Regions from separate parts of the Paenibacillus sp. CB74 genome, predicted to be linked through region 3. Evidence: riboswitches for the same ligand, from Rfam matches in the RefSeq annotation. Region 3 holds a riboswitch; each other region holds the start of a gene.
The links. Region 3 has a riboswitch for cyclic di-AMP ahead of ACX9NY_RS07085 (C40 family peptidase). Riboswitches for the same ligand answer to the same signal wherever they lie in the genome.
Positions count from the first base shown of each region.

Region 1 (10,473 bases), 3.2 Mb from region 3:
TTAAGCGAGTGCTTCTTTCAATTCATCCGGAGAAGCATTCCACCATTCTTCGTTGTGTGAGATCAACAGCTTCTTGAGTGCAGCCCGATCTTCCGGCCCCAGTTCATCCAGCATGAAACGGCGCTTCATGGCATAATCCATGCGATTCACATGTTCCGCCAGCAGTTTCCATCCGCGTCTCGCTTCTGTATCGATCCACATCTCACATGCTGTTGCTCCACCATACAGCTGTCCCTCTTCCGTGCGATCCACAGCTACCCACACCAGCCATACTTGGCGACCGTTGGGTACATCCTCACGATTCGTCGAGAACTTGATATTGCGCTCCACTTTACTCTTCGCATGCATCGCACCAATATCAATTTTGGCTTCACCATTGTCAATAATGACCGGAGATAGGTTATTCAGATCAATGGAGCCTGCACCGAAGCCTTTATGCTTGCTCTTTGCACTAACGATATTCAAGGCAATCTGCTTTTTGCCGTTTTGCTCGTTTTGGTCCATGTTTATAGCCTCCAAGGGTTGATACAAATATTTTAACTAATAATCGGCCCATTGCAAACATATACATGCTGTAGATGCTTGTCAACGGGAGGTATTTATCGATGATTCCACGACGCGCCAAGAGCTGGCTCACCGCATCCCTGGCCCTGTGTGTGCTGGCCGGAGGGATATGGATCACTCTGGGTTATACTCACTCAACTCATTCCGAATTGCCAACACTTGCCCCGGAATCGGGCAAGCCTAAGGCAAAGTCCCCAACCCCAGCACCTCCAGAAAGTGTACAGACCCCTACTGCCGAAGTGTACAGCAACCGTGTTGTGGAATATCACATGGATGTAAAACTGGTCGAAGGGAACGTACTGGAAGGGACTCAGACGATTACTTGGACACATCCAGGTAAAAAAACCGTCAACGAGCTTTACTTTCATATGTATCCCAACGCCTTCTCTTCTGCTGACACCACCTTTATGAAGGAATCCGGCGGAAAGCTTCGGGGTGATGTCATGCCTACCAACGGTTATGGCTCCATGAATATTACCGAAATGAAAACGGAGGACGGGCTCTCTCTGCTGCACCGGATGCAGTATGTGCAACCAGATGACGGAAATATCAAGGACACCACCCTCATTAAAGTACGCTTACCCAAACCCGTCAAAGGCGGAGAAAGCATTACACTCCACACCCGCTTCCAAGTGAATCTGCCAAAGATTTTTGCCCGGATGGGAACTGCTGATGATTTTGTCATGGCAGGTCAATGGTTTCCCAAATTAAGTGCCTATGAACCTGTGGGCAGGCGCGGACGGACAACGGAAGGTTGGAATCTGCACCAATACCATGGCAATTCAGAGTTTTACGCCGACTTCGGTATATATAGTGTGCGTATTCGGGTGCCTGAAACATACAAAGTTGCCGCTACCGGATTTCCGACACAACAAGCCGTGGTGAAGAACGGAGAAAAAGTCTATCAATTCTATGCCGATGATGTGCATGATTTCGCCTGGGCAGCTTCACCGGATTTTGTCTACGCCGAGGAACCCTTCTCTGCACCCAATGTGCCTGGTGTACGAATCAAATTATATTTGGATCCTGCTCATCAGGATCTGAAGGAACGTTATTTCTACGCCGCGAAGGCCGCTCTATCCAATTATAGCAAATGGTTTGGCCCGTATCCTTATGCTACCTTATCCATCGTTGTTCCACCCAAAGCGGGGAACGGTGCTGGAGGTATGGAATACCCTACGCTAGTAACGGCCTTTGGAGCCGATGACACTACTCCAGGTTATGACCTGGAACGTACCGTAGTCCACGAGATCGGACACCAGTACTTCTACGGCATGGTTGCCAGCAACGAATTCGAGGAAGCCTGGCTGGATGAGGGGTTCACCTCTTATGCAGAAGACAAATTGATGGAGCAGGAATACGGATTGATTCCGAATCTGCCGGTACAATCGGGCCTGATTACGTCTCCTTCATCCTTAACACAAGAATCCTGGAAGTTCGATTCACAGAATGAGTATGCAGCCAATGTCTACACACGTGGCAAGCTTGTATTGCTTGGTATTGAACATCAAGTCGGCACAAAAAAGATGGAACGCATTCTCTCTACCTATGTGAAGAAGTACCGCTTCAAACATCCCACTTCGGCAGATTTTCAGAACGTTGTGGAACAAGTGACCCGCACGTCCTGGTCTGATTATTTTGACCAATACGTCTACGGTAATGGAATGGCTGACTTTGCTGTAGAGAAGATTCGTGTTACGCCTGTACAGAAAGACGGTCAAACATGGTACGAGTCATCCGTGACGATCGTCAAAAAAGGCAGTGATTACAACGCCGTTCCTGTTCGCATTGCTTTTGAAGACGGACATACCCTCACCAAGCAATGGGATGGCATAGAAGATCGAATTACCTATAAATTAACGCACACATCCCCCGTAGCCTGGGCCATGACCGATCCCCTGTACACGATCGTGCTGGAGAACCGCCATATGAACAATTTCCTAAAATCCGGACTGGATGAGCAGACGAAGTCCCGCTGGAGCATGAGTGTAACCAAACTAATAGAAGCCATATTCGGAGGTCTGTCATGGTGAGGTGGATACGGTGAAAGCGAAAATACGTGAAGGCTGGTTTCTCGTCCGTCAGCATATGTTCATTGCGGCACTCTTATTTCTTTATCAACTCATTTGGGGATATTTCTTCTATCGAATGGTACAATCGGCAGTCATCCCACTCCTCCTGCGCTATCCAGATTCTGATGCCGGGGAACTGAGTACACTTTTGTTCAAAATGGAAAGCCAACTTAACCTATCTACCCATCCGGAGGTTCATCGTTATCTATGGATTCTGGGGGGCATGCTGCTGGTTCGCATGTTGATCAGCCCCCTTATTCAGGCAGGACTGCTCTACTCACTTCAGCACTTTAATTCTACAGAAGAGCGCATCCCATTCGTCCGTGGAATCAAAAAACTGTGGAAACCGATGCTGCTGCTGCACACCATACGTACATTATTGATACTTCTGCCCGCCTACTGGCTCATACCGAAGCTCTACTCGATCCTCATGGACGGATTTCATTCCCTTCAATTACTTTTGCCTGGTATACCTTATGTTGCTGCCTGGATTGTATATGGATGGGTCATCCACCATGTCATGCTCTACATGCAGTTCGGTGTGTCGGCACCAGAAGGAGAAGGCGGGGCTCACGGCACCCTCAAAGCACTCTGGATTGCACTGCGTCATCTCATCGCCGTTATCGGCATTGCTCTCCTGCTGGGCGGAGTCCACTTACTCGTCTTTGGGGCATTCACTTCAGCCTCATGGTTATTAACGGGACTTACCGGACTTATACTACAGCAGACGTATCCACTTGCCAGATGTCTATTGAGTCTGTGGAAAATATGCAGCCATTTCCGATTGTGGCAGTCCAAAGTATCCAAAGGTGAGAGCATTTAGTTTAAAAATTGTTACCATCACATGTTAAACTCATGGCCTGCTATGTACTTATAAATAGGCAAACCTCAACCTTTCCCCGTCAAAGGTCGAGGTTTTTTTTGCTAATTTTGTTGCTAAACGTTGCCAAAGACGTACTCCTCTGTTACAATAATCGCAGTGAGTTTTTAGTAACAACTTTGTAATCTTTACATTCATATTTGTAACTACTTAAAATTAAATCGTCATTTCTTGATTTCGCAGGTGCATAACTAGCATAGCCAAATTCCTGGCACCTGGGAAGCGGGGGAACCAGTTATGGGTGAATTGATCTTGCTACAGAGGGATCATAGGGGACCTTCAACCGAATCCTTAAGCTAACCTCGCAGGCGTTGGAAGGGGAATATCTCTTGTTCAAGAAGAAATTAACCGCAGCTGTACTTAGCATCACATTCGCATTATCGCTTGGTGCAGGTAGCGCATTCGCAGATTCAAAAATGGATAAAGTAATTGATTCAGCAATGGGAACTACATACAAAAGTGGGGGAACAACGCTTAACGGCTTTGACTGCTCCGGATTTACACGGTATGTATTCGACAAATTGGGTATTGATTTGGCACGCCAATCCAGTTCCCAATTCGACATGGGCGATTCCGTATCCCGCATGGAAATGAGAGCTGGCGATCTGGTATTCTTTAATACTACAGGTAAAGGCGTATCCCATGTAGGAATCTTTGTAGGGGATGGAAAGTTCGCACACTCTTCTTCTTCCAAAGGTGTTACGATCAGTGCATTGAGTGAAAGCTATTGGGCCAATCGTTATGTTGGCGCTAAACGGATTATGAGCACGGACGCGTATGAATCACTGGCCCTTGACTAGGGACAAGCTGAGCAACATGATACTGTAACCATGAACCATACTGTAACGAAGCAAGAAGCATAACAGAACCGCCCGGTACATTCTCCGCAGGAATGTATCCGGCGGTTTTTTTGTGCTTCCATCCTGATTCATATTGCAAGTTACGCTCGGGGCTATCCTGCAACATCAACAGGCTCATTTTGTGCTCGTTCGTCCGTGCCCTTATGATGTTTTTACCCATCCTGTTATAATATAAACGGAATTACCGGAACTTTTGTTTCATATTTTTTTCTGGTAAGAGAGACTTGCTAAATGAATATCTCTTTTGTAGAGTGGACAGAGAGTTCTGTTTCAAGGAAAGGAGCATGCAGGTGTATGAAGGAAGCCCCCGTAACGTTTCACGTTGTACCCATGCGAGAAGAACATGCGGAGCTCATCTGCAGTTGGCAGTATGATCCGCCTTACAATATCTACAGCTGGCTCCCCTGGGAGCAGATGAAAGCGCTGGAAGTGGAATTCGGAGATGCACAGCTGCGGCAGGAGCAATATGCGATTGTCCTGGATCAGAACGATCGTATATGTGGATTTGCTCAATACTTCCCACTTCAAGGGGTAACCCGGATTGGCCTCGGCATGCATCCAGAGCTGTGTGGTCAGGGGCAAGGGACAGCTTTTGTCACGGCCATTGTACAGGAAGCCATTCGCCGAAATCCGATGAATGAGCTCGATCTGGAAGTGCTCACTTGGAATGCTCGTGCCATTCAAGTCTATCTAAAGAGTGGATTTGTCACCCAGGATACATACGAACGACAGACCCCAAGCGGCTTGAAGCCCTTTCACTGTATGGTTTATGAAGGGCCTCGTGATTAAAATCCATTGCAAAACAACCAAATTTGCGCCTTGTTATGTGATTAGTTCAAAAATTTCCCACAAAATGCTATGATGTCAGTACAGGTTCCGTTATAATGATATGGATAGTTTCAGGTTAGATGATCTTTCATTCTGGAGGGGACATAAGGGATGCACAAATGGATCATGAGCGGAGTATTTTTTGCAGCATGCGCTTTAGCTATTGTTTTAATGTTTACGCTTCCAGGGAAAGAAGAAGTGGCTGAAGAAGCCAAGCCTACCATGCCGGAAGTCACATTGGATGCCGGACAGGCTGAAGCACTGGTCAAAGCCAATTGTATCTCCTGTCACGGGGATCAGCTTCAGGGTGGCGTAGGACCTGCTCTAGCAAACATCGGCAGCCAGGATGATCTGGAGAAGATCTACACTACGATTGTCAAAGGTAAAGGTGGCGGTATGCCTTCCTTCAAGGGCAAACTGCAGGATGAAGAGATTGCTAATATCGCCATGTGGCTGTCAGAGAAGAAGTAATCTCTGCACACACATAACAAAGAGGCCCTTAATCCCCTTTTGGGAGAATAAGAGCCTCTTTGTTATGCTATTGATTAGGCATCTGCCGCATGCTCGGCCAGAAAGGCCTCCACTTCACGTGCGGACGGCATCCCGGACTGGGCGCCGAGCTTCGTCACGGATAACGCGGCCGCACCCATGGCAAAGCCTACGGCCGCGTCCAACGTCTCACCGCGCGCGAGGGCTACCGCCAACGCGCCGTTGAAGCAATCGCCAGCGCCGGTCGTATCGACGGCGCTTACGGCGTAGCCGGGCGCACGGCATGCGCCGGCACGCCCTGCCTGTACGCGGCCACCAGGCGCCGCCGCGTACACAGCCCCCTCGGGGCCGAGCGTCGTGACGACAGCGGCCCCGAGGGATGCGGCGAGCTCTGCGACCGCCGCATCCAGGTCTTCCGGCCGGAGATGATCCCGGCCGGTCAGCACGGCAAGCTCACTGCGGTTCGGCGTGACAACGTCCACGCACCGCAGGAGCTCCTGGGGCAGACCCGGCACCGCGGGAGCCGGGTTGAGCACCACCAGTGCGCTGCCTTCAGCCGCCAGTTGGGCGGCGCGGGTAACCGCTGGCAGCGGGATCTCCAGCTGTAGCAGCACCGCTGCGGCTGCAGTCAGGCTTTTTACCGTATCCGCTTCTTCCAGCATCTCAGGCACTACTTGCCCATTCGCACCAGGAATAACGATAATCCGGTTGTCTCCCCGAGAGAGCCAGATGGAAGCTGTCCCTGTAACCGTGTCTTCCAATCTGCGAACCTGCGAGACATCTGCACCACTTTCCGTCAGACTGTGCAGCAGACGTTCGCCAAAACTATCCGATCCCACCGCACCAATCATTGTGGTCTGTCCACCCAGACGCGCAGCAGCGACAGCTTGATTTGCACCTTTGCCGCCAGCGAGATAGTGGAGTTCCTCACCGCTCACTGTCTCTCCCTCTTCCGGAATCGTATCTGTCTTCACCACGAGATCCATATTGAGACTGCCTACGACAGCAATAAGAGGTTGTTCCTGATTATAGTCTGACATGTATGGGTTCACTCACTTCCGGCCGCGCGATAATAACCAACTTCGTTATTCCGACCTCATTTTGTCATAAGCTTCGTTGTACTGCCCTGCTTCCTTAATATCTACAGATGTAATACCGCCCGCATCCCATGACGTGAGACGCAGCGTAACCGTTGTATAGTCAATCGTAATAAAAGGATGATGATTGAACGCTTCCGAGATCGCAGCGACCTCATCCACAAATGCAATCCCTTTCATGTAGTTGGAGAACACAAATTTGCGTACAATCCACCGTCCCTCTTCCAGTTCCCAGCCTTCCAGCCTTCCCAGATGAGCTTCGACTTCCTCTTGCGAAAAAACCATGCGTTATCTTCCTCCCCATAGGATGGTACATTACAGACGTGCGTCCGTATAACCACCAACACCTTCGGTGCTATCGTCAGCAACCTCAAAGGCCAGGCTCATCGCCATGCGATCAGCCCATTTCACGAGTAACATCTTACCACGGACAAGCTTCAAAATCCAATCAACTTATATGGCGTAGAACCACTAACCATAAGGCTTTGTGGAAAATTCCAGTTCCATTCATACACCTTAAAATGCATGTATATACACTAGATTAAAGGTACAAATGTTAACTCTTCTTCCCCGATCAGAATATGAATGCGGTGCTGTTCCTTATCATGGATGACCACGCCACTTCCAACCGGAATCACAGACTCTTCGCCCAGTGCATAGAACAAATCTTCCGCCAACGCCTCATCCACTTCAAGTTGCTCAGGTGCAGCGAGTCTCTCCCACTCTTCCGCGTCCATTTCAAAGAAAACATACCGATCCGGTATGCGTCCAATTGCCGTTGTCAGATCTGTCAAAATTCCTTCATAATCCCGTCCATGCTTTACGCCCATTGGCTTTTCACTCCTATTCGGCCCCTAAGGAGCGGATTTGATCTTATTATACCTGAAAATAGCCCTTAAAAAAAAAGGCCTTCTGGTCGATAAATACTATATATGACCGTTTGAACTGTTTTAGCAACCGCAAGGAATGCCTAACATTGAACGGATTGCGGCCAAAAATTCGTCCGGAAGCCCGAATACAGCCGCTTGAAAGGATTCAATTTTATCTCATGGATGAGGTGTATGATGAACATTTCAACGATTATTGGACTAGTTTTTGGGCTGGTCTCCCTTGTACTCGGTATGTTCCTGAAGGGTGCGCCCTTAATCAACCTGGTTAACAATCCGGCAGCCTACGTTATTATCTTTGTTGGTACGGCAGGAACCATTTTTATTGCATTTCCTATGTCAGAAGTTAAGAAAATTCCTAAGCTTTTCGCGATTATTTTCAAAAATCAAGTACTTATTGATCGAGTGTCTCTGATCGGCACGTTTATGGATTGGGCTTCCACTACCCGTCGTGAAGGTTTGCTTGCACTGGAATCAAAAGTAGAAGAGATTGACGATCAGTTCCTTCGTGGCGGTATGCGTATGATTATCGACGGCAACGATCAGGAATTTGTAAGTGATGTACTGATGGAAGATATTCATGCTACAGAGGAGCGCCACCGCGGCGGTGCCTTGATCTTCGCCCAGGCGGGGATGTACGCGCCAACGCTCGGGGTTCTCGGGGCCGTTGTAGGCCTCATCGCAGCACTTGCCGATCTCAGTGACATGGAGAAACTCTCCCATGCGATTGCGGCAGCATTTATCGCAACACTCCTTGGTATATTTAGTGGTTACGTGTTATGGCACCCGATGTCTAACAAACTGAAGCGGATGTCCAAGCAAGAAATGGAGATCAAGCTGATGATGGTTGAAGGGTTGTTATCCATACAATCTGGTGTATCCACCATTGCCATCAATCAAAAGTTATCCGTATTCCTGACACCTTCCGAACGCAAACAACTGGAAGAGAAGGAGGGATCATCAGGTGAAAAAGGCTAAAAAGCACGAACCACATGAAGAACATATAGACGAGAGCTGGTTGCTTCCCTATTCTGACTTGATGACCTTGTTGCTTGCCCTGTTTATCACGTTGTTCTCCATGAGTTCACTCGATGCGGCCAAGTTCGAGCAGATGGCTTCCGCACTAAGTAGTGCATTGAATGGAGGCTCTGGTATTCTGGATCATACGTCCATGAATCCGGATACGCCAGGTGTTGACTTGGGTAAGAACAAACAGGAACCTACAGAAATCACCAAAAAAACACCAGCTCAGATTACGGATGCACAAATGGCTCAAAAAGAGCAGGAAGATCTGGAGAAGCTCAAGAAACGGCTTGACCAGTATATCTCGAAGAACGGCCTTTCGGACCAGCTGAACACCAAGCTGAATCAGTCTGAATTGAAAATCACCATCAGTGATAACGCCCTGTTCTCCTCAGGCAGAGCAGATGTGAAGCCTGAATCACGATCCCTGGCCAAAGCCATTTCAAGCATGCTGCAAGAATTTCCTGAATACGAAGTGGTTGTATCCGGTCATACCGATAATATTCCCATTTCGAACAACCAATATAAGGATAACTGGGATCTGAGTGCAGACCGTGCGCTTAACTTCCTGAAAATCCTGTTGCTGAACACACAATTGGACCCTTCCAAATTCACACCAAGTGGTTATGGAGAGTATCACCCGGTTGCCAGTAATGACACCAATGCCGGACGGGCACAGAATCGCCGTGTAGAGGTTTCTATCATTCGGAAGTATCAAAGTAACAATACCAATGTAAAAGCCGTTGGCGGAGGAAATTAAAAGCCACTAGGCCGCCAATGACCAAAAAGACCGTTCTCCATCTAACGATAGGGAGCGGTCTTTTGCTTTTATATTTTCTTCAATAACCATTTCACCTATTGGGTCAAAGAAAGTCGAATCGACTATTCCAGTGAATAGTCGAGCAGACCGCCCAGCTCCGCTTTTTCAGCAGCGGTGAGTTCTCTCCAAGAACCAGTTGCCATTTCTCCAAGATGGATGTTCATGATCCGAATCCGCTTCAGCTTACGAACCTCGTAGCCAAAGGCACTACACATCCGCCGAATCTGACGGTTCTTTCCTTCGGTCAGGATAATACGGAATACCCGATCCGTCATCCGGGTCACGGTACAAGGCAGTGTCATTTCACCCAAAATCTTAACTCCGGTGCTCATGCCTCTAAGGAAACTCGGCGTGACCGTTCGATCAACAGTGACGATATACTCTTTCTCATGGCGTCCTTCTGCTCTAAGAATCCGGTTAACGATATCTCCGTCATTGGTCATCAGAATCAAACCTTCCGAGTCTTTATCCAGACGTCCAATTGGAAAGATACGTTCATCGTGTCCGACAAAATCAACAATGTTCCCCTGAATATGCTGCTCAGTAGTACTTGTGATTCCAATCGGTTTATTCAGCGCAATATATACATGTTTTCTCTTTTCATTGATCGGTTTGCCATTAATTCGTACATCGTCGCCTTCTTCTGCCTGACTGCCCAGCTCAGCCTTAACTCCATTAATGGTTACCAGCCCACGATCCACCAACTTGTCGGCTTCACGCCGCGAGCAATAACCTGTTTCACTAATAAATTTATTAATACGCAAAAGGTAATCTCACCTCATCTATTTCTCTTCATCTGTAATTGGTTCATCCGTTACCTGATCTGCCTCGATAACCTCCGGTTGTTGCTCGGATGCAGGCAGTTCAATAATAACCGTTGTTCCCTTGTTCATGACGCTTTTAATATCCATCATGCCCTTATGTGATTGAATAATTCGCTGACTGACCATCAG
Region 1 covers NZ_CM146009.1:5,219,818-5,230,290, forward strand. The annotation lists gene ACX9NY_RS23130 (YwhD family protein) at 1-504, opposite strand; gene ACX9NY_RS23135 (M1 family metallopeptidase) at 606-2,597, shown strand; gene ACX9NY_RS23140 (hypothetical protein) at 2,608-3,459, shown strand; cyclic di-AMP (ydaO/yuaA leader) riboswitch at 3,705-3,842, shown strand; gene ACX9NY_RS23145 (C40 family peptidase) at 3,846-4,316, shown strand; gene ACX9NY_RS23150 (GNAT family N-acetyltransferase) at 4,671-5,165, shown strand; gene ACX9NY_RS23155 (c-type cytochrome) at 5,316-5,675, shown strand; gene rbsK (ribokinase) at 5,750-6,733, opposite strand; gene ACX9NY_RS23165 (4a-hydroxytetrahydrobiopterin dehydratase) at 6,779-7,075, opposite strand; gene ACX9NY_RS23170 (hypothetical protein) at 7,106-7,231, opposite strand; gene ACX9NY_RS23175 (hypothetical protein) at 7,327-7,620, opposite strand; gene motA (flagellar motor stator protein MotA) at 7,855-8,655, shown strand; gene motB (flagellar motor protein MotB) at 8,642-9,460, shown strand; gene ACX9NY_RS23190 (pseudouridine synthase) at 9,583-10,284, opposite strand; gene ACX9NY_RS23195 (ATP-binding protein) at 10,303-10,473, opposite strand, start outside.
Region 1: it holds a riboswitch for cyclic di-AMP, as region 3 does, so the genes downstream of both, ACX9NY_RS23145 (C40 family peptidase) here and ACX9NY_RS07085 (C40 family peptidase) in region 3, are expected to answer to the same signal.

Region 2 (10,473 bases), 1.5 Mb from region 3:
GCAAGACATGACATTGATGAATGATAAAGTTCATGCCTACAAGGATCAGATTGGAGCATTAAGTGATGTGCTGCCAGGTGTGGTGAAGTCGTATCATGAGTTTACCGGAGAATGCTTCCAACCTGGGGCGATTGATGCGAAGACCAAACAGCTCATCGCGCTTGGTATTGGCTTGTTCGCCAACAATGAGGTATGTACCTTCTATCATGTAGAAGAAGCACGTGCCAAGGGCGCTACAGATCAGGAGATTATGGAGACCGTTGCTGTGGCTGGAGCTGTAGGAGGCGGACATGCCCTGTCCCAGGGCGCGATGCGAGTGCAGAAGGCGCTGCATTAAGTGTAGATGGAGGTAGTCCAAGGACTGTCCTCCTAAAGAGGAAATCAAACAAAAGAGGAGGTTCCGGTTGATCCGGAGCCTCCTCTTTGATATTATCCCTACATTTTCCCTAACATTTTATCGTACATAAACTGTCCAGTTACCCGACGTGCTGTTACGTAACGATCATTGAAATAAGGATTGCTCATTTTGGTGATGCTTACCCCTTTGCTGCTGGATGCATGTGCAAATTGTCCGCCGCCGATATAAACACCTGTATGTGAAATGCCTTTGCCTGTTGTGTTAAAGAACACCAGATCACCTGTCCGAACATTGCTCTTGGCTACTGGAGTACCTGCTTTGGCTTGCTGTTGCGAAGTACGTGGCAATTCAATGCTGTATTTATTGAAAATATATCTCATAAACCCGGAACAGTCGAACCCGGCCAGAGTCGTGCCACCCCACTTGTAAGGAATACCTGTCATGTTGTTCACTACGGAGTTAATACTGCTTGCCTCTGTGCTTGTTGCCCCGGATGTAAATAGTACAGCCGCTCCAAAAATGGAGATAATCAGTTTTTTCAAAATCAATGTTCTCCCTTCGATGCCTACGGAGTTAGCTAAGGGTTCGGTAGAAGGTTCCCTATATTTCCTATGTATAAGAATAATTCACCCAAAATGGTTCCCCCGTTTTCAAACCTGAAACTCGGCAATGAATAATTAAGTTTTTGTAACTATTTGAAACTATATTGCATAAATGCGTAATTGTCAAACCCTTTTAAACCCCTTCGTAATACCTCAATGTTAGCGGAATTAACGATTTTATATGAAAGAAGGCGTCAAGTTTGGGTATCATTGATGACAAAAACGTAATTATTGATTCGTTTGAGACGAAATTGGATAAATAAATAAGTTTGTCATGAGTTAAAAGAACTATCCGTTATGTAGAATTTAAGAGATTATATTCATTAAGTTGCATATATTGACAAAAATTGATTTTTTGCATATCATCTGATTATCCAATCCACATATTGGATAAAAATAGATTTTATTATGTTATATATTTAAATTAAGGAGGTTTAAGGACGGGCGTTATAGGTAAGGTAGAATTGTGGATGTTATTACAATGAACATGGGAGAGTGTTACATTTGAAAGCAAAGAAAATAGTTACTTTTGTCCTGGCATGCGCCATGGTGTTCTCAACAGTTGGAATTGCAGTTCTACCTGTAGGGACGGTATCTGCTGCTGATGCATCGGGTACTACAGCGAGTATTTCAGATATTTTGAAGAACCAACTGCCGGATGGAGGTTGGAGAAAAGATTATAAACAAACAAGTGGAGAGTGGGCGAAGTCCACGATTGACAACAAGGCTACATATTCAGAAATTAGAAGATTGGCGAAGGAATTTAAAAAGACGAATGATCCACGCTACTCCACAGCTGCAATCAAAGGAATCAACTTTTTGATCAATATGCAGTATTCAAACGGCGGATGGCCACAAGTCTACCAAAGCTCTGGATATCACAAGCATATTACCTACAATGATGATGCAATGATTAATGTAATGATCATGCTCGATGAAGTAGCAACACGCAAAGGTGATTTCTCATTTATCGACAGTACACTTGCTAATCGCAGTAAAAATTCAGTTGCCAAAGGTGTGGAGGCGATTCTGAATACTCAGGTCGTCTCAGGCGGGAAGCTTACAGCATGGGGACAACAACATGATTCCAGTTCCCTTAAACCAGCGAGCGCAAGAATCTACGAAGTACCATCGCTGACAGCTGGAGAGAGTGTAACGATTGTTAAATTTCTGAAAACAAGGCCTGCTACCGCTAAAATTACCGCATCCATTAAAGGAGCAGAGGACTGGTTTAACAAGGTGAAAATTACGGGTTACAAGTATGAAAGGGCAAATGGTGATAGCAAGATTATCGCTGATTCCAAAGCAGCACCGATCTGGGCACGCTTCTATGAAATAGGAACGGATAGACCCATTTTCATTGGACGAGACGGGGTAGTTAAATACAAATTGAGTGACATTGATAAAGAAAGAAGAGGCGGTTATGCCTGGTATGGCAATTGGCCTTCCAAGCTGTAGTATGACTCCTTTTTGATGAACCAAATGATTAGTTGAAGGTAAAGCCCGAATGGACAAGCATGTCTGGTTCGGGCTTTCATGTTATTATTTTCAGTGTTGACATGATAGATTGGGCATGATATATTATTTCTTGTCGCCGAGATTAATCACGGAGATATAATATGCGGTCGTGGCGGAATTGGCAGACGCGCACGGTTCAGGTCCGTGTGGGCTAACCCCCCGTGGAGGTTCGAGTCCTCTCGACCGCATCGAATAAAAAGACTCCTCAAGCTAACGCATGAGGAGTCTTTTTTTGTTTGCATTTTTTGATATTATCCTAACATCAACTATACGGAATGTTTTATTGTGCTGCGGTAACATTAATGCTGTCAATATTCGGTCCTTCCGTTCCCGTTGTAACCACTTTCAAGGTATTGGTCCCGGTGTTCATGGGAACTTGTATTGTTTTTTCAACCCAAGTGGACCAGCTTCCCGTTGCTGGAAAGGGCTCATTGCTGATAACTTTGGTTCCGTTAACAAAAATGTCGAGGTTACGTGTTCCACTTTCCAGCGCATAACGAAACTTTACATTTTTGGTGCCAGTAATCGTATTGTTAATAGCGTTCCATTGAATGGCTGAACCAGTCATTGCATTGAAGTTGACATACCCGGAGCCTGTGTAATCGGGGTAGATCGTTTCAATGGCAGCTTCCGTAAGTGTTGTTCCGGTCTCTGCTTCATAAGTAGTGCCGCTGCCTGTATTTCCACCGTTATTCCCACCAGTAATGTTGGCAACAAATGTTGTTACGCTCTGAGCGGGGAGTTGTGCCGTGAAGGCTCCATTGGATACGGTAAGCGAGGCCCCGCTTGCCAGGTTGCGACTGCTGTCCGTAACCCATGAGGACACCGTGGAGGCATTACCATTCTGCAGAACGAATTTTTGGCTTGTGGCCGAAGTTCCACGGTTAATTGCCACGACGACTACTTTATTATCCCCTTTATAGGCTGAGACAAATGTGTTCGTATCCGGATTTTTCGTTGCATCGACTCGCAGGTAGCCAGGACGTACAAATTTGGAGAAATGGGCCATATTATATCCGCGTTTGCTTATGGTACCATCTTCTTTCATCGGACCATACTGTCTGCGGATGTACCACCACACATAGGCCTGGAAATCACCTTCCACCATGGCATTGTGCATGTGATAGGAAACCTCCAGTGCTTCAGGCCAGCGGTCTGCTGAGTTGTTGTCACTGTTCGGAACATATACCTCAGTCATCCACAGTTCTTTACCGGCTCCTTTTTGCTTAAAGAGAGGATAGGCAAAGTTCGAAATCTGGGTTCCATACGTATGTGCTCCCAGAATGTCCATGTTGGCAAGTGCCTGCGGATCATTCAGGATTGGATCGGATATGTTCTTCAAGTACTGGAAGGATTCAGGTGCCATGACTTTGGTACCTTGAATGGACCCGGCATTTTCTTTCATGAAACGAAGAATTTCTTGTGGAGTCCACCAGGTCCAGTCATGCGCGTAATCCGGTTCATTTTGCACAGAAATGGCATACAGATCTACGCCGTTATTTTTCATATAGGTTACAAAGTCATTCAGATGTTGCGCATATGCGGCATATTTGTCGTATTTCAAACGTTTGGCATTGGTATCTCCATTACGGTTGAACGTTTCCACCATGCTGCTCGGAGGATTCCACGGGGAGGCGAATACGATAGCTCCCTTCTCAATAGCCCGTTTCGCTGTGGCAACTTCACGATACCAGTTATTGGAATCTGGATCCACGTAGATCCTCAGAATTGAAAAGCCTAACTGATTCTGGTCATTACCAAAAGCAGTTTCACGTTGAGCGGGAGTCAGATCACCAATCCAGGCGGGAAGGTTAATACCGCCAAAGCCCTTGATCAGTTGTTTTTCCGAGGATAAATTAATGTTGGCATCACTTGCCGCCGAAACTTGTGTCGGGGTTAACATCAGGGGTAGTGCTGTTAAACAGGCCAATAAAACATTGATCGTTTTTTTGAATTTGAATTTCACTACTTTCATCCTCCTCGATAATGGTAAATGGTTACATAGAGAAACCGTGACCAGGGAAATAAAAAGAGCTGATAGTCTGGCATTTATTTTATGTAAACCCTTTCAAAACCCCCTTCCAAAAAGTATAGGAAAGAAATGAAACATATTAACTTCTTTCATTTGTTGATTCTACTAAATAATTGCCAAACTGAAAACCTGACAAATTACAGTATTTTTTCTAATTAATCTCTTTTTTCTACAGTTCAATGACATTTCTTGTCTGATTGTAAAGGTGAAAACGGGGAGATGGCGTGGTTCCCTGAAGATACAGGTCTCCAGTGGTGGGGATATTGTGATTAAGGAAGGCATTGGCTTACATATTCCCCCCTTCATTATCAAACAATGAAATCACAGAAACTTACGGGGAGGGAGTCATGATGATGGAAAATAGAAAGCATTTTCGATTCATTGCAGGTTGCATGGTATTGTTGATAGTAATTTGCGCAGGGATATCGGCAGGAGGGCCAACAGCGGCAGCTTCAGAGTCCACATCGAATCATAAACGATTAGCGATTATCATCGATGATGTTGGTAACGACATGAAAGGTACCGCAGAGATCCTGGCAATGCCAATTAAACTTACGGTAGCAGTCATGCCTTTTTTGCCAACAACGAAGAAAGATGCGATAGCTGCACATGAAAAGGGGATGGATGTAATTGTGCACATGCCCATGGAACCCAAGAAAGGAAGACCTGAATGGCTGGGCCCGGGTGCAATCACATCCAATCTGACAGATGAGGAAGTCCGCTCACGCGTGGAAAAAGCGATTGATGATGTGCCCTACGCAATTGGCATGAACAATCATATGGGTTCCAAAATTACTTCGGACAAACGCATCATGTCCATTGTGCTCGATGTATGCAAGGAGCGGGGCCTATTCTTTGTAGACAGCCGTACGAACTTTCGCTCCGTGGTGGGGGAACTGGCTATATCCAAAAACATGCCACCTGTAGGTAATGACATTTTCCTGGATGATCAGAACTCCAAGCAACACATTCGCAAGCAAATGGATCTGGCAGCTCGTCGTGCAATCGACAAGGAGACCTGTGTTGTTATTGGTCATGTCGGACATAGCGGGATGAACACATCAGCTGTAGTTCGTGAATCCGTTTCCCGTCTGCAGGGTCAGGTTGAGTTTGTAGGTATTGGCGATCTTGTGCGCGAAGTGTGGAACTGGCACGCTACCCCTACACTACCGACAGATAATAAATAATGCCGCTCGCAATAGACTCTGCGATTCGTTTTTGCTCTGCGGGGTCACTCATTCTGGCCCGGTCTTCGGCGTTGCTCAAAAATCCGGTTTCGACGATGACGGCTGGCTGCTTCACGTAATTCAATAAATAAAAGGGCTTGCCCCACACGACTCCGTGCTCCGTTTTGAATAATTGGTTCATGGCGTCCTGGATGGATTGGGCTAACAGATAGCTTCTGCCTTCCTTCTGGTGCAATACCACGGGGCCGTGTGCAGATGATCGGGGACTCCAGTTCGCATGGATGCTGACCACGATATCCGTACTTACTTCTTCGCTAAGGCTCTTACGTTGGGCAAGATCTCTGGTATGACGCGAGCGGCTGTTCAGCCAGCGGTTGTCGTCACTAAGGGCGTAATCACCAAGTCGATTGATGATAACGGCATAACCTTTGCTGCGAAGCAGGAGATAGACTTTTTGGCTAATGGCGAGATTGATATCTTTTTCCAGCACACCCTGGGCTGACGTACCGCCGTCAATACCGCCATGGCCTACATCGAGCAGGATAACCGGTGCTGCAAAGGCATGATGACTTGAGCGATAAGCATCTCCATCGGTCACAGGCAGCATGGATGGACTGTTCTGAGACGGGGCTGCTTTTCCATAAGCGACATGGGGCAGCATGGTAAGGCAATAGAAGCTGATTAACAAGGCTACCGAAGCGGTCAGCAGCTTATACATGGGATACACACTCCTTCATGAAATAGGTATCGGATGCAGATTCATGGCTGTCTGGATACCTTTGGCATTAGACTGTGCATTCTGAGGTTTTTCATACCCTTTTCAACAAAAAAAATGTTTAACCAGTACACATCTTGCACACAATAGAACTATCGTAAGCTCCGCGAATGTGCAGGAGCGAAGGAGGCAGATGTTATGGCCAAAAGTGATGAATTGGTAAAATACATTACGCAGCGGGTTGTTCATTATATCGATACGCCGAAGGATGAGCGGAAAGACCGTGCCAAAAGGAAAGAGCCGTGGGCGATGAAATGGTTTGGTATGATTCCCTTCGCTGTATCCCTGTGGGTGGGGAAAAAGGAAAAGGAATTGGATACACCGTCTCATAAACGAAGTTCTTCAGGCAAAGGATAACTGTAGCACACCTATTTCACTCAGTGAGCTTAAAGACACGCCTTGTTGAGAAACCAAAAGACGCAATCCCTTTATTACATGGGAAGGCGTCTTATTTGTTGTAGATATTTAATTGTTCTAACGTTATTGAATGCTCTGTAGAGTTAGCTGACAGTTAAGGCTTCAAGATGTAAAACTGACCGTCTTGTTGTAATATGCTCAAAGGCACAAAGCGTTGAATGGATGTTTTTCCACCAAGCGCTACATATAGAATGGACTCTGTTTCCTGTCCTGCATGCCACAGCTGATAACCGCTGACGGGTAGAGGACCACCGTATACGACGTTGCGATCATCTGCTGAGAAAACAATTTCTTGATCCTCCCCGTGTTGTATCACCTCTCGTGCCCGATTGGCAGCAATAGGCTTGGATGTCATCCACAACAGATTGTCAGCCGGATTGAAGACGGGACGCAAATGAATTGGATCGACTGTGCCCGATGGAGCTATGGATAACTTAGTTATGATCGCAGAAACCTGTTTGGAATCAGCCTCCAACAGCTTCAGTAACTCGGAGGGTAATACATCACCATTCGTAGCATCAATATAAAGTGCAGGATGGTTGGGTTGTTCCACTTTCCAATAAGCCAGCAGGGGAAGAGCATAACCACGATGAAGCTCTCCTCCGCCAGCAAGTAACGCCTCAAGATTCACATGTTGTCGATCCAAGGCTTGTCCGAGAAGTTCATTGTTATATGGTGACTGCTCTCCTTGACCATATTCACTAAGCATCAGATGTCCCTGTTCTGTGGCGGTAATAATCATATATCCCATTGGTTTCCCATCCAATGCAGCTTGCACCAGCCAGCTATGTGTACCAGGGCCCAGAGGATAGAAGTCCAGGTCGGCGTTCTTCCAATCAGTTTCCGCGTTAGCCGTACCAAGTGCAGCAGCTTGTTGCTCTGCAAATCGTTGCACAGCAGCGGGAGCTAGTTTGTCATTCTGGGAAGCATGATGTTCGGGACCATATGCTGTAGATGAAGCGAGATATGGTGAAGACGTTTTTTGTTCTTCAGCATTGGCTATCGACCAAAAGGAGAATAGGGCAAGACAACTGAGCAAGCCCAAGGAGATACAGACTGTTTTCCGAGCGTTGTTCCAACACATATGGAAGAATTGTTTCAAATTCACACCTACTTTTCATTTATCCGTTACCTGAGCCGGTCCTAATTTCATTCTAGGGGACGGGCTATGCAAAGGTTGCCGCAACCTGTCGGGCAGCTGATCATGAATAAACACTACTTTTGCCAGCATTTGCAGGAAAAGTAGTGTCTTCGTCTATCTTAAGTGAAACATGCCGCTGCTAATCGCAGTCACTTTCACTTTGGGTTCGTATTGCCAGATCATCTCGGTCCGGCGTGTCTCGTATTGCAGTTTCATGGCTTCGCGATCGATAACCGCCTGTTTGGCTTTCTCTTCTTCAGCGTCTGTCTCGGTTTCGATCGGCACAACGGCCTCTGCGGCCAGTTCCATATCTGTTCCAATGGGTTTAGCGTTAGTTATATCCAGAACTTTTTTCAGAGATACAGGTGACGTGCGGTTAGAATGGACACTCTCCACGCCTGAGGCTATGTTACCCGGGGGTTCTACTTCAGGTGTATCTTCCCGGAGTACTGCTTCGTAATAGGTATCCAACACGTCCAGCTCCAGATCAAGTCGCTCTTGGGCTTTCTCAGCCCAGCTATAATCGAGTTCCAGCAAGCGGTTCGTCAAATGAGATTCGAGAGCAGCTCCGGCATCGGATAACGATACTTTGGCTGTCTGTACATGCATGTTCTCCGCGAGCCTTGGACTGAGATCACGTCGATTCAGCTTGGTTCCGAACTTCTCTATAATTTCACCTGAGCGAAGGGAGATGCCGAGAAAATGCAATTCTTCCCGTTTCAAATCACAGGCGAACTCTACCTTGAAACAGACACCGAGCCAAGGTTCATATACGGCTGGCGCTGTAGCGCGCAATTGCCGTTTGGCAGCTTGTTCGAACAGATTCACGAAGGCACCCCCTTCACGTGCTGCACCAAAAATCTGTTGGAGTCTGCGACTGCCGTACACCACTTCTTCACGCAATATCCTTCCTGGTCCCAGTAGTGGCATGGATGGAGTAATGCCGAAATAACGGCCCAGAATGGTTTCTTTCGGTGGCTCGCCTTGAGGACTGCCGTTGGTTGCGCCATTCGTTTGAGCAGTGTCAGGTGATGCTTGCGCTGTTTTGGCTTCTGCTGCTTCAATGGCCTGCTGATAACTGTCAGGATCGAATATAAATGTAAAGGACATTGTCTCAGCGGGTGCTCCGGTTCGCTCCACGAACCCCCAATAATAGGGGCGATTGGTCAACGCTTTGTCTGCCTCAGGCGAAAGTTTAACAGTAACATGGGCAGGCGAACGCTCCATAATCTGACAATCGAGTGCTTCCAGATAGGTGAGAACATATGCCTGCACTTCATGGGGAGTCATGGTCATGGGTCAGCTACCTCCTTTGCGAAGATCTAACAGCCCGGAGACGGCAGGGCCTTCATCGGCAACCTCGCGTTGAATGGAGTTCAGTGATTGCCCAAGTGAATCCATTTTACGGCGAATATCTTCATCATTTTGTGATTCCAACATGATTTTGTACAGGCTTTTCTCAATGGACTCCTTCTTCTCCAGCCGTTCCAGAATGACATCCAGCCCGCCAATCACCATCTCAAACATATTGATTTTCTCATGCAGCAGGTTCAGGATATGTTCCTCAATGGTTCCGGACGTGGATAGGTTGAAAATGTTCACATCATTTTGCTGTCCCAGACGGTGTACCCGACCGATCCGCTGCTCTACCCGCATAGGGTTCCAAGGCAGATCAAAGTTGATCATATGGTGGCAGAATTGCAGATTAATGCCCTCGCCACCCGCTTCGGTTGCAATCATGGCCTGCACACGTCCGCGGAAGAGATCCATCATCCAGTCTTTTTTGCCTCGATTCATACCACCCCGATAGGGTACAGCCGTAAGCCCATTGTTACGGAAATAGTTTAGCAGATACTCCTGCGTGGCCCGGTATTCGGTGAAGATAATTACTTTTTCATTCATGTTCCGAATTAGCTCCATCGTTTTCTCGGCTTTGGTATTTTCCTTGATCGCTTTGATATGGGCAACGAGTTCCCAAATCTTGTCCCGAAGGGGAGAGTCCAGCGGAAGTTTCTTCGACAGATTAACCAGTGTCACGAATACCGCATCTCGACTACTACACACTTCACGCTGCAATGTAACAAGGGAGAGCATGCTGCTCAGGTTGCCGCCAGCTTCCTGGTATTGATCCTTAACAAAGGACGTCACCCCATCATAAAGCGCTTGTTCTTCGGGCGATAGTTGCAGATTCACGTTGGAGACGTTCCGTTTGGTAAATTGAACGGGGCCTTCGCCGCGGCGGTTACGAATCATCACTTTGGATAACTCGTTCTTAAGTTGTTCCTGATTTTTCGGAACCCGTTTGTCTACGACAAAGTTGGCCGCAAAGTCACCCTGACGCCCCAACTGACCGGGCTTCAGCAGGTTAATCAGATTGAACAGCTCACTCATATCGTTCTGCACAGGTGTAGCTGTGAGCAGCAAACAGTACTTTTTGCGCAAT
Region 2 covers NZ_CM146009.1:3,002,641-3,013,113, reverse strand. The annotation lists gene ACX9NY_RS13235 (carboxymuconolactone decarboxylase family protein) at 8-337, shown strand; gene ACX9NY_RS13230 (C40 family peptidase) at 436-900, opposite strand; cyclic di-AMP (ydaO/yuaA leader) riboswitch at 906-1,037, opposite strand; gene pelA (pectate lyase) at 1,465-2,418, shown strand; tRNA gene ACX9NY_RS13220 (tRNA-Leu) at 2,582-2,666, shown strand; gene xynC (glucuronoarabinoxylan endo-1,4-beta-xylanase XynC) at 2,759-4,453, opposite strand; gene ACX9NY_RS13210 (divergent polysaccharide deacetylase family protein) at 4,858-5,697, shown strand; gene ACX9NY_RS13205 (N-acetylmuramoyl-L-alanine amidase family protein) at 5,672-6,415, opposite strand; gene ACX9NY_RS13200 (YqzE family protein) at 6,611-6,829, shown strand; gene ACX9NY_RS13195 (hypothetical protein) at 6,984-7,991, opposite strand; gene ACX9NY_RS13190 (YqhG family protein) at 8,145-9,326, opposite strand; gene ACX9NY_RS13185 (DEAD/DEAH box helicase) at 9,330-10,473, opposite strand, start outside.
Region 2: it holds a riboswitch for cyclic di-AMP, as region 3 does, so the genes downstream of both, ACX9NY_RS13230 (C40 family peptidase) here and ACX9NY_RS07085 (C40 family peptidase) in region 3, are expected to answer to the same signal.

Region 3 (10,473 bases):
CTATTGGAATACCCAGCGTATTGTAACCGAGTGCCCAAAATAAATTTTGTTTAATGTTAGCCATAGTTTTACGGCTCATATAAATAGCGTCAGGGATACTTGAAAGATCGCCACGCATCAATGTTACATCAGCAGCTTCCATAGCAACGTCTGTTCCTGTACCAATAGCCATTCCGATGTCTGCCATAGCAAGGGCCGGAGCATCGTTTATACCATCTCCTACCATCGCTACCTTTTTACCTTGTGCTTGCAGTTTTTTAACTTCTTCCGCTTTACCTTCAGGGAGAACTTCAGCCAGGACGTGGTCAATGCCAACTTGAGCCGCAATCGCTTTTGCCGTCCGTTCGTTGTCCCCTGTAATCATAATGACCTGGATACCCATCTCCTTCAAACGGCTGACAGCAGCCTGAGAGGTTTCTTTAATGGTATCTGCCACAGCAACCATCCCCGCATACTCTTTATCAATAGCGACAAGCATAGCTGTTTTCCCGGATTCCTCTAAAGTAGACATCATGTTGTAAGCTTGTTTTGCTTCTACATCGAATTTATCCATTAGACGACGTGTACCAATTAATAACTCTTTACCACTCACAACAGCCTTGATTCCAAAGCCTGGAATGGCCTCAAAGGATTCTGTTCTGAGCAGTTCAATATTTCTTTCCATAATGCCCGCAACTATAGCCTCAGCTAATGGATGTTCTGAATTTTTCTCAGCTGCCCCCACAAGTTTAAGGAATTCTGTTTCATCGCCCTCGACCAAAACATCGGTAAGTTCAGGTTTACCTTTTGTTACTGTACCTGTTTTATCGAGAATAATTGCATCAATTTTATGGGTCTGTTCCAGATGTTCTCCACCTTTAAACAAGATTCCAAGTTCAGCTGCACGTCCAGAACCAGCCATAATGGAGGTTGGTGTAGCAAGCCCAAGTGCACAAGGACAAGCAATAACCAGAATGGCAATTGCTTTTTCTAAAGAACCAGCAAAATCACCCGGTGTTACTCCGAAGTACCATACCAAGAATGCCACTACAGCGACTCCTACAACAATCGGCACAAAAATCCCTGAGATGACGTCTGCTACCCGTTGAATAGGAGCTTTTGATCCTTGCGCTTCCTCGACAACTTTAATAATTTGTGCAAGAGCTGTTTCTTTACCTATTTTTGTTGCTTTCATTCGAAGCACACCGTTTTTGTTCATGGTTGCTCCGATAACAGCATCCCCCACTTTTTTTTCTACAGGGAGACTTTCACCAGTAAGCATCGATTCATCCACAGACGAGAGTCCTTCCAGAACTTCCCCATCCACAGGCACTTTACTCCCTGGTCGAACAATTACAACATCACCTACAATCACTTCTTCCACGGGAATGGTCAATTCTTGATCTTCTCGGACAACTATCGCCGTCTTGGCTTGAAGTCCCATTAGGGATTTAATAGCTTCTGACGTACGTCCTTTTGCCAGGGATTCGAACAGTTTCCCCATAACCACTAAGGTAATCAACACGGCACTTGTCTCATAGTACATCGCAGGTCCATGATGTACGCTACCGCCTTCAATTGCCCAAACGATGGTTAAATACAGACTGTAAAAATAAGCAGCTGAGGTCCCTAATGAAACAAGAACGTCCATGTTTGCACTGCCATTGCGTAAAGCTTTATATGCACCAATATAGAAGGGTCTTCCGATATAAAATTGAACTGGCGTTGCTAATGCCAATTGGAACCATGGATTCATAAAGAGATCTGGTAACCATACCCACGAAGTAAATGAAAAGTGACTTACCATTGCCCAGAGTAAGGGAAACGATAAAATCGCAGAAATAAGAAGTTTTCTTTTTTGTTTTGATAATTCTTTTTGTCGACGTTCAGCTGGGTCGCTTTGTTCCTGTTTCGGTACAGCTTGATAGCCGAGTTTCTCTACTCTCTTTTGCATATCAGTCACAGAAACATCTGCCGGATTATATTCGACATGAGCAACTTCCATGGCGAAATTTACGGTGGCCGTGCTTACGCCAGGTAACTTATTCAGAGTCTTCTCGATTTTTAAGGCACAAGCCGCACAAGTCATACCGACAAGTTCCAAATCAACGGCTTCCTTAACTGTACTGTAGCCAAGCTTCTCAATGCTTGCTTCCATCTTACCGATGTCGACTTTACTTGGGTCATATGTTACTGTCGCTTTTTCCATCGCAAAGTTTACGTTAGCTTCTGATACACCTTCCAGCTTGTTCAAAACCTTCTCAATTTTTAAAGCACAAGCAGCACAAGTCATACCTGAGAGTTGAATTGATGTTTGTGATTTTTTCTCTTCAATTGTTGACACTATATATACACCTCACCTTTTAGACTTCATATCCTTGCTCTTCAATAGCCTCTTTAATGGTCTCTAGAGTCACCTTATTTTCATCATATACTACGGTAACAGTGCCATTTTCAAGATTAACATTCCCTTGAACACCGAGCGATTTCAAAGCACCTTCGATTGAGTTGACACAATGTACACAAGACATGCCATTCACATTTAACACTTCATTTTTCATAATTCACTTCTCCTTATATATGAGATTTTTATTTCAGTAATATTAACTTCACTTCATGTATAAAGAATACCCCCCTACCCTATATTTTGTCAAGCGCAATACCCGAAAATTTTAAGCCCATTTTATTGTTGATATGTAATTATGTTATTCTTCCTTTTCAAAATTCGAATTATTTCTTAGGAATTTAATAAAAGGAGTTCTCTCAGAATTTATGAACTGATTCTGAGAAAACTCCTTCTGTGCTACATTTCTTTTATTAAGCGGCCATTTCACGACACATTTTTGCACAAGCAAAACACGCTTCTGCACATTGTTGACAATGCTCATGATCATGTTTTTTACATTCGTTCCCACAAGCTTCACAAGCGTCTGCGCAAGCAAGACATATCTCTTTAACATATTTGCTATTGATCGACATGGCATGAGCGGCAAATTCACAGATATCCGCACATTCACGATCCAAGCGAATACATTCTTTCATCATTCCAATATGCTCCTCATCTAAACAAGAAACATAACAATGATTACATGCAACCATACATTTTAAACACTCTTCAATACACTCTTTGTACTTTTGATGTGACATTATAATTCTCCTCTCGTATCTAAAGTAGTAGGGTAGTCCCTTATTCTATATTTACCCCATATAGAAATTTCTATTCATGGCGGCATTTCAGAAGATAATCTACTACTCTAGAGTGTGAAAGAGGATAATTCTGTGCACATTTCACAATCGATGGAGTGAACCGAAATATCATTTAGGGTTCTTATCCAAGAAGTGTTTTTTCAATTTCTTGACGATTGAAGACAAATCCGAAATAAACTTTACCTTCAATGAAAATTGTAGGGACCAAATTTTTACCTGTTCGTTCGCGCAGAAGGACAGCATTTTCTGGATGATCAGCTATACTAAACTCTGTATACGGTATTTGATGATCATTTAAGAATTTTTTGAAATTTTTGCAATCTTCACAAGTTGGCGTTGTAAATACCTCGACATGCATACGCTTCACCTTCTTCTAACTTGAAGTAATGATTCAAGAAGATCATGTTATTCGACTATGTCGTAGCCTTGATTTTCAATTGCTTCTTTAATATCCGAAAACTCTAGTTTGGTTTCGTCAAATTTAACTTCAACCTTACCTTCCGCGAGAATTACTTTTCCTTCTACGCCTATTTGATTTAAGGCACCTTCAATTGAATTTACACAATGCCCACATGACATACCTTTTACTTTTAGTGTAACATTTTCCATTTTTCATACTCCCCTTTAATTGAGTTTAAATATATGTTATTTCATTGAGGCATGAACTCTTTTGATTAATTCATTCACTACTTCAATATGCTTTGTTGACTCCATTAAGTGCACCTGCAGCGGATAGGAGCATTAGGCCTCAATGATTGTTTGTCATTGGACCATTAACTTCATCCTATATTGTCCAAATGAATGACTTTTAATGTACATCACCTCCTTCATTAATACCATACCCCCCCTCACTATATTTGTCAAAGTATTTAGCTGTAAACAAAAAAAGAGTTTTTGCAAACCCTCTTTTGTTTACAGCACTATTTGATTAATTTATTTATGGTCACTAACAATTCATCTATAACTTCGTTTTCACCTTCCTGAATTCGTTCAATTACACAGCTTTTCATGTGATGCTCTAACAAAAGTTTTCCAACACCGTTCAAAGCCGATTGGACTGAAGAGATCTGATTCAGCACATTATCACAATAGGTATCTTTTTCGATTAATCCTTTTAGCCCTCTAACTTGTCCTTCAATTCTGTTAAGTCGGTTAATTAAATTATTCTTTGTTTTCTCAGAATGATGGCTCCTGCGTTCTTCCGTGTTGCATGACTCATGCTCTTGAATTAGGTCTCCCATTTTCCGATCACTCCTCATTATTTTATCTTATATTATACTATAGCCCCCCTATACTATACAAAATGAAATTCATCTACATTATTTCTACATATATTTTCTATACTATTATCGTTATTACCAATCAAATACAAAACGGTGGAGGAAAGAATATGAAATTGATGCTTTTAAAGAGGTTTATCGTAATTGGTTCTTTAGCTATTCTCGCTACGGGATGTACTAATGCGATTAAAAATAATGCAATGGAAGGAATGGATCATTCAAACACGAATAATCCTACTTCGGCTGGTTCCAGTCCTGTGAAATTCACATCTAGTACTCCAGTGGTAAATGGCAAAGAATTTACGATCACCGCACAAGAGAGCAATCTTGAAGTTTCCAAAGGTAAGATATTACCTGTTTGGACTTTCAACAATTCTGTCCCCGGACCTCAAATCCGTGTAAAGGTTGGAGACAACGTAAAAATCAATCTAAAAAATGAGTTGAATCAGCCTGTCTCCATTCATTGGCACGGCTACCCCGTTCCGAATAACATGGATGGCATTCCTGGCGTTACACAAGATGCCGTTGAACCAGGTAAAACATTTACGTATACGTTCAAAGCTAATGTACCAGGTACCTATTGGTATCATTCTCATCAAGACAGTGTAAACCAAGTGGATAAAGGCTTGTACGGTTCCCTTGTTGTTGAGGAACTGAAAAATGACTATGACCGGGACTATACTCTCATGTTAGATGAATGGATGAGTTCCAGCGACATGAATACGAGTGATTCCGACAATATGGGTATGAAAGAGATGAATCATAATGAAATGAATATGTCCGGATCGGATATGAACATGGACGAGAACACTACGGGTATGGGCGGACATGATATGAGCATGTATGACCTATACACGATAAACGGGAAATCAGGTACTGCCATTGATAAACTCATGGTTAAAGAGGGCGATAAAGTTAGAATTCGCTTAATTAATGCAGGATACATCAGTCATCAAATGCACTTACATGGCCACAATTTTAAAGTAATAGCGTCGGATGGACAGCCCATAAATGAACCCGAGATGATAAAAGATCAATTACTTTCTATAGCTCCTGGAGAACGTTATGATATTGAATTTACAGCGGATAATCCAGGCTCCTGGCTACTTGAAGAACATGGAATTGAGTCGCCGAAACAAAATATGAAAGCCGTTATCCAATACGAAGGTTCAAAAGTTCAAAATGACAATTCCAATGCTTCAGCTACGCTTCCTGTGTTTGACTTCGAAAAGTATGGTAACATGTCAGATTCATTATTTTCGTTGAATCAGATATTTGATCAAAACGTGACAATGAATTTAAATACAGAAATGAAAGATGGAGAAATGGTGTACACCATAAACGAAAAGGTATTTCCGGATACAGATGTCATAAAAGTCCAGAAAGGTGACAAGGTCAAAGTTACTTTTGTGAATCAGTCCAAAACGGATGACCATCCTATGCATCTCCATGGACAGTTTTTCCAAGTGCTAAGTAAAAATGGTCAATCCTATCAGGGATCAACGATCATAAAAGATACACTAAATGTTAAACCAGGGGAAACTTATGTTGTTGCTTTTGAAGCCGATAACCCTGGAAATTGGATGTTCCATTGCCATGACTTGCATCATGCTTCCGCGGGAATGGTAACGGAAGTCATGTATACAGATTATGAAAGTAACTATACACCTGATCCGAGTGTGGAGAACGTAGCGGAATAAATAAGTAGCATTGATTTACTCTTTATTAAGATCTGCTAATAATACGTTAAAAGATAAACAGAAGAAATTATAATGCGGCGATCTTTCCCGGAATGTAACCGAGGATTGGTTGCCGCATTTTTTTAGAAACACCTTAATTGTAAAAAAGCGATACTGTTCCGCTTAAATGCATATCATTCTCTTCTATTAGCTAGCATACCAAAATCCCCCAGGTATAGAGAACTCATTAAAATGAACTCTAATCCGAGGGGACGATATTTCAGAACTATATTGGCGACGTTACTGACTTTTTTATTACAATATCATTCTATTGGAAGATGGACCTGAAAAGGAATACGCACGATCTTCAATATATATTTGATGCCATAAGATAAATACAAGAATGGTCCACAATTTACGGCTTGCATCCAATTTCCCTTCCTTATGGATCTCAAGTAGCTGCAATACATACGTTTTATTGATCCATTGATCTACGTCTGCTGTCATAATCAGATTCCTAGCCCATGAATACCATTCACTTTTTAACCATACTCTCGTTGGGACAGGAAAACCTAATTTTTTTCGTTGCTGTACATCAGGTGGAACCACATCTTTCATAGCATCACGGAGTAATAATTTAGTTGCTGTGGGTGTAACTTTATACTTTGTAGGGATGGTAGCAGCTAATTCAAATACTTTGGTATCTACAAAGGGAACGCGAAGTTCCAAGGAATTTGCCATCGACATTTTGTCTGCTTTCATTAGGATATTCCCACGTAGCCACGTATGAATATCAATATACTGCATCTGTGTGACTTCATCATATAACTTCGCTTGTTCATAAAGTGGCTTAGTCACCTGCTGGGTTGGTTTACATACTCCCTGCTCCGATAACCATGGTGCTAATACCTTACTTTTTTCATGATCCATAAAAATCTTCGCATTTCCAAAGTAACGTTCTTGCAGAATAAGACTCCCTCTTTCCAAGAATCCTTTGCCTTTCATGCCGGTAGGCATTAATCTTCCAAGATGTCCTGCAAGACTTCTCCATGGACCTGGAAGACCCTGAAACATGCGGAGAGCATAGGGTTCCCGATAAATGTTGTAGCCACCAAAAAATTCATCTGCACCTTCACCTGAAAATGCCATCTTAACATGCTGACTAGCCAACTTCGATACAAAGTAGAGACCCACGGCTGATGGGTCTGCTACTGGCTCATCCATATGCCATATTAGAGAAGGTAGTATATCTATATAGTCGCGGGCATTAATCCGAATTTCATGATGCTCAGTCCCTAAATAGGCTGCTGTCTTCCTAGCATCATCCAATTCACTATAGCCCGGCATATCAAATCCAACGCTGAATGTTTGGGTTGGCTCCAAGCGATGAAGTAAACCAACTAAACTGCTTGAATCAATACCACCCGATAAGAATGCTCCCCTAGGGACATCTGAGTTCTTATGAATACGAACAGATTCCGTTATTACTGATCGTGTTTCCTCTACTAAATCGGAATACGACCTACTTTCATGGGGCTCAAACTTCACTTCGTAATACGGTCTGATGGTCATTCCATTATTCTGTACAATCAAATAATGGCCTGCTTTCAGTTTATGGATCTCTTTGAACATCGTTAGAGGTTCAGGTACATATTGAAATGTGAGATACTGATAAAGAGCATTTTCATCCACTTCCCTATCAATCCTACCTGAAGCCAGCAACGTTTTAATTTCAGAGCCAATCATGTATCCGGAGGCGGTCTCACTGTAATAAACAGGCTTGATTCCGAAATGATCCCGTGCCGCAAATAAAAGATCACTCCTTTGATCCCATATGGTGAACCCAAACATGCCTCGTAAATAGTTGACACATTTAATTCCAACGTCCTCATAAAGCCTCAGTAATACTTCGGTATCGGAATCTGTATAAAATGTATACCCCTTCTGACTCAACCAATCCCTCAACTCTTTATAATTATAAATCTCTCCATTGAATACCAACCAAATATCTTTGTTCTCATTGGTCATGGGCTGTGCCCCGTGCTCAATATCCAGTATACTTAGTCTCCTAAAACCCAGACCGATATGATCATGGATATATATCCCTTCATCATCTGGGCCACGATGAGCTATGGAGTCGGTCATATGTTGCAGAATGTTTGCATCTACTGGCATACGATATTTGTTATATAAACTTACAAATCCACACATAGGGCTATTCTCCTCTAATCAATATAAGATTAGTTTAGCTTTTATGTATGTGGAATCTGTGAAAGATTACCGTCCATATCATAAATCACAGTTTAGATAAGTTATTTACTTATTTATTAGTTTAGTTCACTGGAGAATGGTTCTATCTGTTCGAGGCAAGTTGCTAAACAAAATGGACAAACCCGTGAATTACCCACGGGCTTGTCCATTTTAATGACTATCGTTAACCATTTTAAGATAGTTCTGCTCGCTAACCACTCTACGAGCTGTTACATATTTGGTTTTATAATAACTTTCAGATAAGCTACTAATTCGAACACCCTTACTGCTTGATGAATGTGCAAATTGATTGTTACCTACATAAATTCCCGCATGTGAAATGCTGCGACCATTCGTATTGAAGAAAACGAGATCCCCTGGGCGTAATTCTTCTTTCTCTACAAACGATCCCTTTGCTGCTTGCATACTAGAGGTGCGCGGCAAATCTAGTTTAAACTTATTAAAAACATACAGGATAAAACCGGAACAATCAAAACCAGATGTTGTTGTCCCACCATAAAGGTATGGCGTTCCAACCACTTCTTTTATTTCTTCTGTTAGCTTTGCCTGACTAGCAAATGCACCTGTTGCTGTGGAGGTAAATAAAACTGCTGCTCCAAGAACCGATAAAATGACTTTCTTCAAACTTTTGTTCCTCCCTTAGATGCCTACGGAGTTAGCTTAAGGATTCGGTTAAAGGCTCCCTATATTCTTTTCTTACAAGAATAATTCACCCAACAAATGGTTCCCCCGTTTTCAATACGAAATTCGGCAAAAATAGTTAAATATTTGTAACCTATAGAGTATTATATTGTTAAATTGTGTGGATTTAATGTGGAATTCTCGTATATCTTATTCTAAAAAAGAAACGACCGTCTCCTGCTGAAGTTAGGGAGCGATCGCTTCTTAGCACATGTTCTTTTTGTATTGCCGAATTCTAGTTATAAGTTCAAGGCTCCTCTACACTATACAACCACTTATACCCTATGCCCCAAACCGTTTGAATGGGGTTCTGTTCCAATCCAGCCAACTGCAACTTCTCCCGGATATTTTTCACATGGGTGTCTACGACTCGGTTATCCCCAAAAAAGTCACTTCCCCAGAGACGTTCAATGATTTCATCTCTAGAGAAAACTCTTTGTGGATTCTCGGCCAATATAAGCAATATATCAAGTTCTTTTTGGGTCAAATCCAGATTTGTGTCGAGTACCATAACCTGTCTTCGATCTGGATAAATAATCATGTCAGTATACATGATTTTTTTACCGATTTCTTTAAGGCTTAAAGACTGTGAAGAGCGTCGAACAAGCGCAAACAAGCGAGCAATGAGTTCATCAGAATTTACAGGTTTCACCATATAATCATCAGCACCGACACCTAACCCATGTACCTTATCCTTCACATCCCCTCGAGCTGTAAGCATCAATATAGGTGTTTCAGTAAACGATCTGATTTTTTCACAAAGATGCCATCCATCCATATCCGGCATCATAACGTCTAATAAAATGACATGATACGAATTTTTCTGAAGATAGGACAGTCCTTCGGTTCCATTATGAGCTTCCGTAATATCAAAACCCTCTTTAGTTAAATAAATTCGCAACAGATTTCTCATGTTCCATTCGTCATCAATAACTAATGCTTTCAATTTATTCATATGGTCATCCCATCCATTTCATTAATCTTTAGTAATATGCGGTTTCTGACCGTAAATTTGAACGATCATTAGCTCATTTGTTTCACATATTATATTTTGAAGCTGTGTGATTTTAATGAAGAAGAGGTGATGGACGGGAACATCACTTTAAATTGCGTCCCCTCTCCAATTTTACTTTCCACATGAATTGTTCCTCCTTGTTGTAAAACAAGACTTTGAACAATGGACAGCCCCAGTCCTGTTCCTCCATATGCCCGGGATCTGGATTTCTCAACCCGGTAAAAACGTTCAAATATATTGGGAAGTTCTTCTGTTGAAATTCCGGGTCCCGTATCGCAAATGCTTATTACAACCCCTTCTAATTCAGAAGTTAAAGAAACTTGAATATACCCCTCGGCTGTGTAACGAATGGCATTATCCA
Region 3 covers NZ_CM146009.1:1,547,894-1,558,366, reverse strand. The annotation lists gene ACX9NY_RS07125 (heavy metal translocating P-type ATPase) at 1-2,323, opposite strand, end outside; gene ACX9NY_RS07120 (cation transporter) at 2,343-2,540, opposite strand; gene ACX9NY_RS07115 (four-helix bundle copper-binding protein) at 2,797-3,126, opposite strand; gene ACX9NY_RS07110 (glutaredoxin family protein) at 3,308-3,544, opposite strand; gene ACX9NY_RS07105 (cation transporter) at 3,592-3,795, opposite strand; gene ACX9NY_RS07100 (metal-sensitive transcriptional regulator) at 4,107-4,427, opposite strand; gene ACX9NY_RS07095 (multicopper oxidase family protein) at 4,577-6,166, shown strand; gene asnB (asparagine synthase (glutamine-hydrolyzing)) at 6,461-8,356, opposite strand; gene ACX9NY_RS07085 (C40 family peptidase) at 8,567-9,040, opposite strand; cyclic di-AMP (ydaO/yuaA leader) riboswitch at 9,046-9,179, opposite strand; gene ACX9NY_RS07080 (response regulator transcription factor) at 9,345-10,052, opposite strand; gene ACX9NY_RS07075 (sensor histidine kinase) at 10,142-10,473, opposite strand, start outside.